DNA from 2 places in the Bradyrhizobium betae genome. Region 2 is predicted to be linked to the other one. Evidence: riboswitches for the same ligand, from Rfam matches in the RefSeq annotation. Region 2 holds a riboswitch; the other holds the start of a gene.
What was found. Region 2 has a riboswitch for S-adenosylmethionine ahead of metX (homoserine O-acetyltransferase MetX). Riboswitches for the same ligand answer to the same signal wherever they lie in the genome.
Positions count from the first base shown of each region.

Region 1: linked by a shared signal. The riboswitch ahead of F8237_RS12885 (O-succinylhomoserine sulfhydrylase) and the one ahead of metX (homoserine O-acetyltransferase MetX) in region 2 are both predicted to bind S-adenosylmethionine.

Region 1 is NZ_CP044543.1:2,677,053-2,681,555, forward strand. It holds gene F8237_RS12875 (hypothetical protein) at 1-168, opposite strand, end outside; gene F8237_RS12880 (2'-deoxycytidine 5'-triphosphate deaminase) at 364-1,470, opposite strand; SAM riboswitch at 1,579-1,658, shown strand; gene F8237_RS12885 (O-succinylhomoserine sulfhydrylase) at 1,730-2,926, shown strand; gene F8237_RS12890 (SGNH/GDSL hydrolase family protein) at 3,045-4,040, opposite strand; gene F8237_RS12895 (SGNH/GDSL hydrolase family protein) at 4,053-4,503, opposite strand, start outside.
Region 2 is NZ_CP044543.1:2,372,761-2,377,263, forward strand. It holds gene F8237_RS11310 (NlpC/P60 family protein) at 1-289, opposite strand, end outside; gene F8237_RS11315 (alpha/beta fold hydrolase) at 494-1,357, shown strand; gene metW (methionine biosynthesis protein MetW) at 1,471-2,133, opposite strand; gene metX (homoserine O-acetyltransferase MetX) at 2,136-3,338, opposite strand; SAM riboswitch at 3,425-3,504, opposite strand; gene F8237_RS11330 (chorismate mutase) at 3,722-4,503, shown strand, end outside.

The DNA.
Region 1 (4,503 bases), 300 kb from region 2:
CTGCTGCTGGCGGCGGAACACGCGGAAGACGAATTCCGCAGCGTCGGCCGTGCCGCGCCGCGTGACGACGGTGAGGATGAGGCCGGTGAAGTAAGCATGATAGAGATCGGCCACCGCGCGCCAGCGCTTCCATTGGGCTTCCTGCGCAGTGTCAGCTGCGGCGGTCATGTTCGCTCCCGGCTTGTTGTTTTGCCGGAGTGTGTCATCGCGGATGGAGTGACGCAACCGACTACACATTGGCTGTCATCGCCCGCGCAGGCGGGCGATCCAGTATTCCAGAGACGATTGTGATTGAATCGAGAGGCCGCGGCGTACTGGATTCCCCGCCTACGCGGGGAATGACAGCGGAAATTAGGGCTGGCACTACACCCGGAAGTGCTTGCTCAGCTTTAACCCCTGCGCCTGGTAGTTGGAGCCGATGCGCTGGCCGTACATCGCGTCGGGACGGGCCAGCATCTTCTCGTAGACGAGGCGGCCGACGATCTGGCCGTGCTCGAGGATGAAGGGCACTTCGCGCGAGCGCACTTCGAGCACCGCGCGGGAGCCTTGCCCGCCGGCGCCGGCATAGCCGAAGCCGGGATCGAAAAAGCCGGCATAGTGCACGCGGAATTCGCCGACCAGCGGATCGAACGGTACCATCTCCGCGGCGTAGTCGGGCGGCACCTGCACCGCTTCCTTGGAGGCGAGGATGTAGAACTCGCCGGGATCGAGGATGAGGCTGCCGTCGGGGCGGGCCGAGATCGGCTCCCAAAACTCTCCCACCGCATAGCCCGAGCGGCGGTCGACGTCGACAACGCCGGTGTGGCGCTTGGCGCGGTAGCCGACGAAGCCGCTTCCCTTCTCACCGGACAGATCGACGGAGACGGCAACACCGCCCGACAGATCGGCATCGTCGATGTCGACGAGACGCTCGGTGGCATGCAAGCTTTCGAGCGCGTCGGCATTGAGGATGGCATCGCCGGTGCGGAAACGAACCTGCGACAGGCGCGAGCCCTCGCGCACCAGCACCGGAAACGTCTTCGGGCTGATCTCGGCATAGAGCGGGCCGTGATAGCCGGCGCCGATCATGTCGAAGCGGCGGGTGCCGTCGGCGATCACGCGGGTGAAGACGTCGAGCCGGCCGGTCGAGCTCTTCGGATTCGCGGCCGCGACGATCTCCGGCGGCAGCGCGAGGCTCTCGAGCAGCGGCACGATGTAAACGCAGTTGGTCTCCAGCACCGCACCGTCGGCGAGGCTGAACTCGTGCAGCTTCAACTCGTCGATGCGCTCGGCGACGGTGGCGCCAGGACCAGGCAGGAAGCTGGCGCGAACACGATAGGCGATGTCGCCGAGGCGAAGGTCGAGGCTCGCCGGCTGGATCTGGCTTTCGACGAAGTCGTAAGCGGGCAGAATGAGCCCCGCTTCCGCCATCGCCGCGATCATGCGGTCGGGCAGGATACCATTGGCGTCGGCGGCGACCGTGAACGTCAAACGGGGGTCCTCGTCAGGGGCAAATGTATCCGGACATGCGGAAAATACAGCTTTTTACGGCTATCCGATGGACGCCTTGACGAAAAGGGCATTGCGGAATATGAGCATGACTTATCCCGTGGTGATTTGAGCCGGCCGGCTTGCAGCCACGTTAAATAAGTCGCTAAACAGGCCGGGGACCTCTGTGATCCCGGCCCGTGGAAGTTATCCAGGCCGGTTTTTTTGTGACCATTTTCGATGGTCACGCAGAGGAGGTCCTATGTCGAAGTCCCCGGCGTCCGCCACGCAATACCGCCCCGAAACCCGCCTGGTCCATTCCGGCACCCTGCGCTCGCAATATGGCGAGACGTCGGAGGCGCTGTTCCTGACCCAGGGCTACGTCTACAACAGCGCCGAGGAGTGCGAGGCGCGGTTCAAGGGCGAGGACCCCGGCTTCATCTATTCGCGCTATTCCAACCCCACCATCGCGATGTTCGAGCGCCGCATGATCGAGCTCGAAGGCGCCGAAGCGGCCCGCTCGGCCGCGACCGGTATGGCCGCGGTGACGACCGCGATCCTGGCGCCGCTGAAGGCCGGCGATCACGTCGTCGCCTCGCGCGCGCTGTTCGGCTCGTGCCTCTATGTCATCCAGGACCTGTTGCCGCGCTACGGCATCGAGACAACGCTGGTCGACGGTTTCGATCTCGACCAATGGCAGCGTGCGCTGAAGCCGAACACCAAGACGTTCTTCCTGGAGAGCCCGACCAACCCGACCCTCGACGTGCTCGACATTCCCGCCATCGCCGAGATCGCGCATAGCGGCGGCGCGCGGCTCGTCGTCGACAACGTGTTCGCGACCCCGATCTGGCAGAGCCCGCTCGCTCTCGGTGCCGATGTCGTGGTCTATTCCGCGACCAAGCACATCGACGGCCAGGGCCGCTGTCTCGGCGGCATCATCCTGTCGTCGGAGGCGTTCGTCGCCGAGCACCTCCATAATTTCATGCGCCAGACCGGCCCGTCGATCTCGCCGTTCAACGCCTGGGTCCTGCTCAAGGGCCTGGAAACGCTGGCCGTGCGCGTGCGCGCGCAGACCGACACAGCGGCGCGCGTCGCAGACGTGCTGGCGGACCATCCCAAGATTTCGCGGCTGGTCTATCCCGGCCGCGCCGATCATCCGCAGGCAGCGCTCGTGAAGAAGCAGATGCGCGGCGGCTCGACGCTGGTCGGCTTCGAGGTGAAGGGCGGCAAGCAGGGTGCGTTCCGCATGCTCAACGAGCTCAAGCTGGCGAAGATCTCCAACAATCTCGGCGATGCCAAGAGTATCGTCACGCATCCGGCGACCACGACGCATCAGCGCCTGAAGCCGGAAGACCGCGCCGCCCTCGGCATCAGCGAGGGCTTCATCCGCTTCTCCGCAGGACTCGAGCATGCGGATGACCTGATCGAGGATCTGACGGCGGCGCTGGAGAAGGCGTGAGCCACACACTCGGACCCGTAGGGTGGGTTAGCCGCAAGGCGTAACCCACCTCTTCTGTCTCCGCGGAGATGAACAGTGGTGGGTTACGGCTTCGCCTAACCCACCCCACGGCACCGAACTACATCGGCCGGTACGCGCGCACATCGCCGGGCACGTTCACGCCGAGCTTGATCTGGCCGACTGAGCGGATGATGTCGTCGCCGAGGAGCTGGGCGAAGCAGGCGTAGCCCCAATCGTTCATGTGCAGTCCGTCGGCGATGACGAAGCTCTCGACCGGGATCGATTGGTTCTCGTGCCAGTCGCGCATCACCTCGAACCGCGGGAAGATGCCGACGTGACGGAGCTCGGCGACCTTGCCGAGCAGCTTCACCATCTTGCCGGCGCTCTCCTTGCGCTGGTTGACGGCCGGCGAATATTGCGGATCGACCAGCACGATGTCGGCGCCGCCGGCGGCCTGGATGCTGGCGATGCCGTCCTCGACGAGCTTGGCGGTGTCGCCGGGATCGAGGTTGCGCAGCACGGCGTTGGTGCCGACCTGCCAGATCACGAGATCCGGATGCACGTCGATCACCTCGGTCTGGAGGCGCTTCATCATCTCGGGCGCGTCCTCGCCGCCGACGCCGGCATTGATGACGGTGATGTCGGCGGTCGGATATTGCCGGCGCAGCTGCGTGGCGAGACGGTTCGGATAATTGAAATCGGGCGAGCTCGCGCCATAGCCGGCGGTCGAGGACGAGCCGAACGCGACGATCACGACCGGCTTGCCGGCAACGAGCTTGTTCGCGACATGCGGCAGCGAGCCCATCGCCTTCGAGCCGCCCTTCGGCGCGAGACACGGCACGCGGTTGAAGATGTCGCCCGCGGATTTGGCGACCTGCTTCACCCTGTCGATCGCGCGCCCGGTGATACCGCGCTGCTCCGCGGATGGGTGGGTGGCGGCAATTGTGGTCTGGGAGGGCGAGGCGGGCGCGGGATTAGCGGACTGCGCAGGCGCGGGCGTGCCCTGCGCGGCTTGAGCTTGAGCTTGAGCCTGCGCCACTGGCGTCAGCAACAGCAGGACCATTGCGGGTGCGGCCAGCCATGCCGTCAGGCGAAAAGGGTGGAGAGAACTCATTAACGCTAGACCTCAATTTTGCTGCTGGGTCGGCCCCAGATGGGCTGCGTCGATCACAAACTGTGCCAACGCCCGACCAAGGCAATCGTGGACCTGCTTCGCCAGCTCGGGCCCGCGGGACGGGCTGAACAGGTCGAACTGACCCTGATCATTCCACTGCCGCATGATCGCGAAACGGTCGAACAGCGGGACGTCATGCTCCTGCGCCACCACCCGCATATTGTCGAGATAGGGCGGTACCGAGATCATGGTTTCGGTGCGCGGGCTGTACTGCAAGTTCATCAACACGACGTCAGCCCCTGCATTTTGCAGCGCGGCAACCCCTTCGGTCACAGCACCGCGAAAATCGTCGGGATCGATGGCTCGGATAGCATCCACGGTCCCGGTCTGCCAGATGACCAAAGTAGGCCTTTTTGCTTCCATCAGCTTAACGAAGGTTCCAGCTGCCTCCTCCGCCGTTTTC
Region 2 (4,503 bases):
CCATGCCGCTGTTGGCCATGCCGCCGCTGTTGGCGTTCGGATTGTAGCTGGCCTGGGTGTCCGCGAAGCCGCTCGCCTGCATCTGCGCTGCGCTTCGCTCGAAGCGCGAGCTGCGGGCATGGTGGCGATAATGATGATATCTGGCGTGATGCACGTGAGCGTGCCGCTCCGCGCTATGACGATGATGCGGCCGTGCCGAGGCCGGAGAGGAAAACGCGGCGACCGCCGCGAAGAAGAACGCCAGCGCGACAACACAACGCGACAGGCGAGACGCAAACAACTCGAACATTCTTCATCCTTCGTTGACACCCCCAGTTCCCGATCGGCCCGTGCACGGCCGACATCCGTCTGGCCGTTAAGCCGCCCGATGTGGCGAGAAAAAGACGCGGCGGCAGCGAATAGCTGCGATGATTTTGTGTCGACGCTGCCGCGTTGCGGACAACAGCATTAACTGCGATCCTCGGATCACGGCTTCAAGAGAGGGAAACAGTTAATGCCCCACGCCACGACCAGGGACGATATCCGCATCTATTTCGAAGAGGCGGGTCAGGGAACGCCGATTATTTTTCTGCACGAGTTCGCGGCCGACTACACCAATTGGGAGCCGCAGATGCGTTACTTCTCGCGCGGCCATCGTTGCATCACCTATTCGGCACGCGGCTACACGCCGTCGGATGTGCCTGAAGGCGAGGTCTACAGCTATCAGCATTTCTACACCGACGCGCTCGCCGTGCTCGATCATCTCGGGATCGAGCGCGCGCATCTCGTCGGTCTCTCGATGGGCGCCTATTCGTCGCTCCAGATCGGATTGAACGCACCGCAGCGCGCGCTGTCGATGACGCTCGCCGGCGTCGGCTCCGGCTCGGAGCTCGAGACTCTCGACGCGTGGCGCAGGCAATGCCGCGCCAATGCCGAACAGTTCGAGACGCTCGGCTCCGCCGAGGTTGCCAAGGTGACGCGGGAGGCGCCGAGCCGGATTCCCTTCCTGGTCAAAGACCCGCGAGGCCACGCCGATTTCTACGCCGCGCTGGCGCGGCACGACGCGAAGGGTTCGGCGAACACGATGCGCGGTTTCCAGGGCGGCCGTCCGTCGATCTTTACGATGACCGACGCAATCAAGAAGGCGTCCACATCCGCTCTGATCATCTGCGGTGACGAGGACGATCCCTGCGTCGGGGCAAGCTTGTTTCTAAAGAAGCATCTGCCCGCGGCGGGGCTCGCGATGTTTCCGAAGTCGGGCCACGTGCTCAACCTGGAAGAGCCCGCGCTGTTCAACGAGAGCGTGGAGCGGTTCGTGACGCTGGTGGAAGCCGGGCGCTGGCCGGTGCGCGATCCAAGGTCGCTCGCGGGGCATTAGCTGTCATTCCGGGATGCGCCGAAGGCGCAGGCCCGGAATCCATCGGACCGCAAACGCTGTGGGCCGATGGATTCCGAGCTCGATGCTTCGCATCGCCCCGGAATGACGAGAAACTACTTCCCCTGCCCGCGCGTCAGCAGGAACACGCCCTGCTCGCCGAACAGGTTCCACACCCACCACGGCATCCGCAGCCGCAGCGGGCGGCCGTAGAGATCGAGCGCCTCGGCGCGCTCCATCTTGACGCCGATCGCGTCGCAGAGCTCGACGAAATCCTTGATGGTGCAGAAATGAATGTTGGCGGTGTCGTACCAGCTTGCCGGCAGATTTTCGGTGCGCGGCATGTGGCCGCCGACCAGCAGCTGGAGCCGCATCCGCCAGAAGCCGAAATTCGGGAACGAGACGATGGCACGGCGACCGATGCGCAGCAGATTCTCCAGTACCACCTTCGGCTGCCGTGTCGCCTGCAGCGTCTGCGACAGGATCACGTAGTCGAAAGCGTCGTCGGGATAGTTGACGAGGTCGGTGTCGGCATCGCCCTGCACCACCGCAAGACCCTTGGCGACGCAGCGGTTGACGCCCTCGCGCGACAATTCGATGCCGCGACCGTCGATGCCGCGGGTCTCCAGCAGCTGGAGCAGGTCGCCCTCGCCGCAGCCGACATCGAGCACTTTCGAGCCCGGCTTGACCATCCCGGCGACCAGCAGATGGTCGGCGCGAAACTGGCCGGATTGCTCCTTGGCGAGGCCGTCCAGCGGCAGCACTTCCTGTACGGACATCGCTAGCCCTCCTTGCTGGTGAGCCCGCGCGCCTTGCCGGCCGATTGCAGGAAGGCGCGGGAGATGTCGAGGAATTCGGGCACGTCGAGCAGGAAGGCGTCATGGCCGCGATCGGTTTCGATCTCGGCGAACGACACTCGCGCGCTCGACGCATTCAGCGCATGCACCAGCGCGCGCGATTCCGAGGTCGGGAACAGCCAGTCGCTGGTGAAGGAGACGACGCAGAAGCGGGTCTCGATGCCGGCGAACGCCTTCGCCAGCACGCCGCCATGGTCGCCGGCGATGTCGAAATAGTCCATCGCGCGCGTCAGATAGAGATAGGAATTGGCGTCGAAGCGCTCGACGAAGGACGAGCCCTGGTAGCGAAGATAGCTCTCGACCTGGAAGTCGGCATCGAACGAGAAGGTCGGCAGCTCGCGGTCCTGCATGCGCCGGCCGAACTTGCGATGCAGCGCAGCGTCCGAGAGATAGGTGATGTGCGCGGCCATGCGCGCCACCGCGAGCCCGCGATGCGGATGGATGCCGTGATCGGCGTAGCTGCCATTGTGCCAGTCGGGATCGGCCATCACGGCCTGGCGGCCGAGCTCGTGGAAGGCGATGTTCTGCGCCGAGTGCCGCGTCGCGCAGGCGATCGCCAGCGCGGAGTACACGCGCCTGGGATAGGCCGCGGTCCATTGCAGCACCTGCATGCCGCCCATCGAGCCGCCGACGACGGCGAACAGCGTATCGATGCCGAGCCGGTCGATCAGCATCGCCTGCGCGCGCACCATGTCGGGAATGGTGATGACGGGGAAATCAAGGCCCCATACCTTGCCGGTCCCGGGATTGATCGAGGCCGGCCCGGTCGAGCCCATGCAACCGCCGATCACGTTGGAGCAGATGATGAAGTAGCGGTTGGGATCGAGCGGCCGGCCCGGGCCGACCAGGGTTTCCCACCAGCCCGGCTTGCCGGTGACGGGATGCAAATTGGCGACGTGCTGGTCGCCGGTCAACGCATGGCAGATCAGAACCGCGTTGGAACGGTCGGCGTTGAGCTCGCCATAGGTCTGATAGGCGATCTGGAACGGGGTGAGATCGACGCCGCAGTCGAGCCGCAGTGGCTGGTCCGCGCCGAACTGCGCAACCTGCGAACTCGGATGATCCACCTCATGCGACCGGTCGTCGGCACTGATCGCGGGACTCGGAATCGACTTGACGCCAACCATCATCGACCTCGTTTGCGACCGGTTGCCAAGCCGGCGCTGGATTCAGGCCATGAAAAACCCGGCCTGAACGATAGGTTCGGCCGGGATCGGAAGCGTCCCCGGCCTGTTTAGCGAGTTTTTTAACGTGGCTGCAAGCCGGCCGGCTCAAATGACCACGGAACAGGCAAAAACTACTGTCTTGGGCGGTTTTCGTCAAGTCGGGGTCCGGATTAACCAAAATAGTCCCTCACCGGGCGGCAGAGCAGGGCCAATTTCCCTTTGCATTTCTCTTTGCTTTCGCCGCTCCGACTGCCTAATCAGAACCTCGACAGCAGCGGGCCCGACCTTGCCAATCGACCTGGCCGGCCCGCATTGGAACGCCTCTCAACATTCCCTTGCCAGATATGTCCCAACGTCCGCCCGCGCCACCATCGCTCCAGGAATTGCGCAAGGAGATCGACGCGATCGACGAGGGCATGCACCGCCTGCTGATGCAGCGCGGCGACATCATCGACCGCCTGATCCAGGTGAAGCAGACCCAGGAGGTCGGCTCGGCATTCCGCCCCGCGCGCGAGGCCGCGATGATGCGTGACCTCGTGCAGCGTCATCGCGGCATCCTGCCGCTCGACACGGTCGAGAGCATCTGGCGCGTCATCATCTCGACCTTCACCTATGTCCAGGCGCCGTTCTCCGTGCATGCCGACATCTCGGTGAGCGAGCCCGCCATGCGCGATTCCGCGCGATTCCATTTCGGCTTCACGGTGCCCTACGTCGCGCATTTCAGCGCGCAGGCGGCGGTCGAGGCGGTGGCGAAATCCAAGGGCGATCTGGCGCTGGTCTCGGCGACCTCGAGCCGCACGCCGTGGTGGCTGGAGCTGGAAGCAGCGGGCGCGCCAAAGATCATCGCGCAGCTGCCCTTCGTCGAGCGCGCCGACCATCCGGCCGCGCTGCCGGTGTTCGCCATCTCGCGCGTCGCCGACAGCGCCCTGGTGACGGAGGTCGAGACCTTCAGTGTGCGCGTGTCCGGGTGGAACGCCGACGTCGCGCGCGCACTGTCGCCGCTCGCCGAGATCGTGGCGGTGCCCGATACCGCCTTCGACGGCGCGGCGCTGCTGGTCTCGGTCACCAGCGCAACCAGCATCGACAAAATCAAGGCTGCCCTGATCGAAGCGGGGGCCTCGGTGCG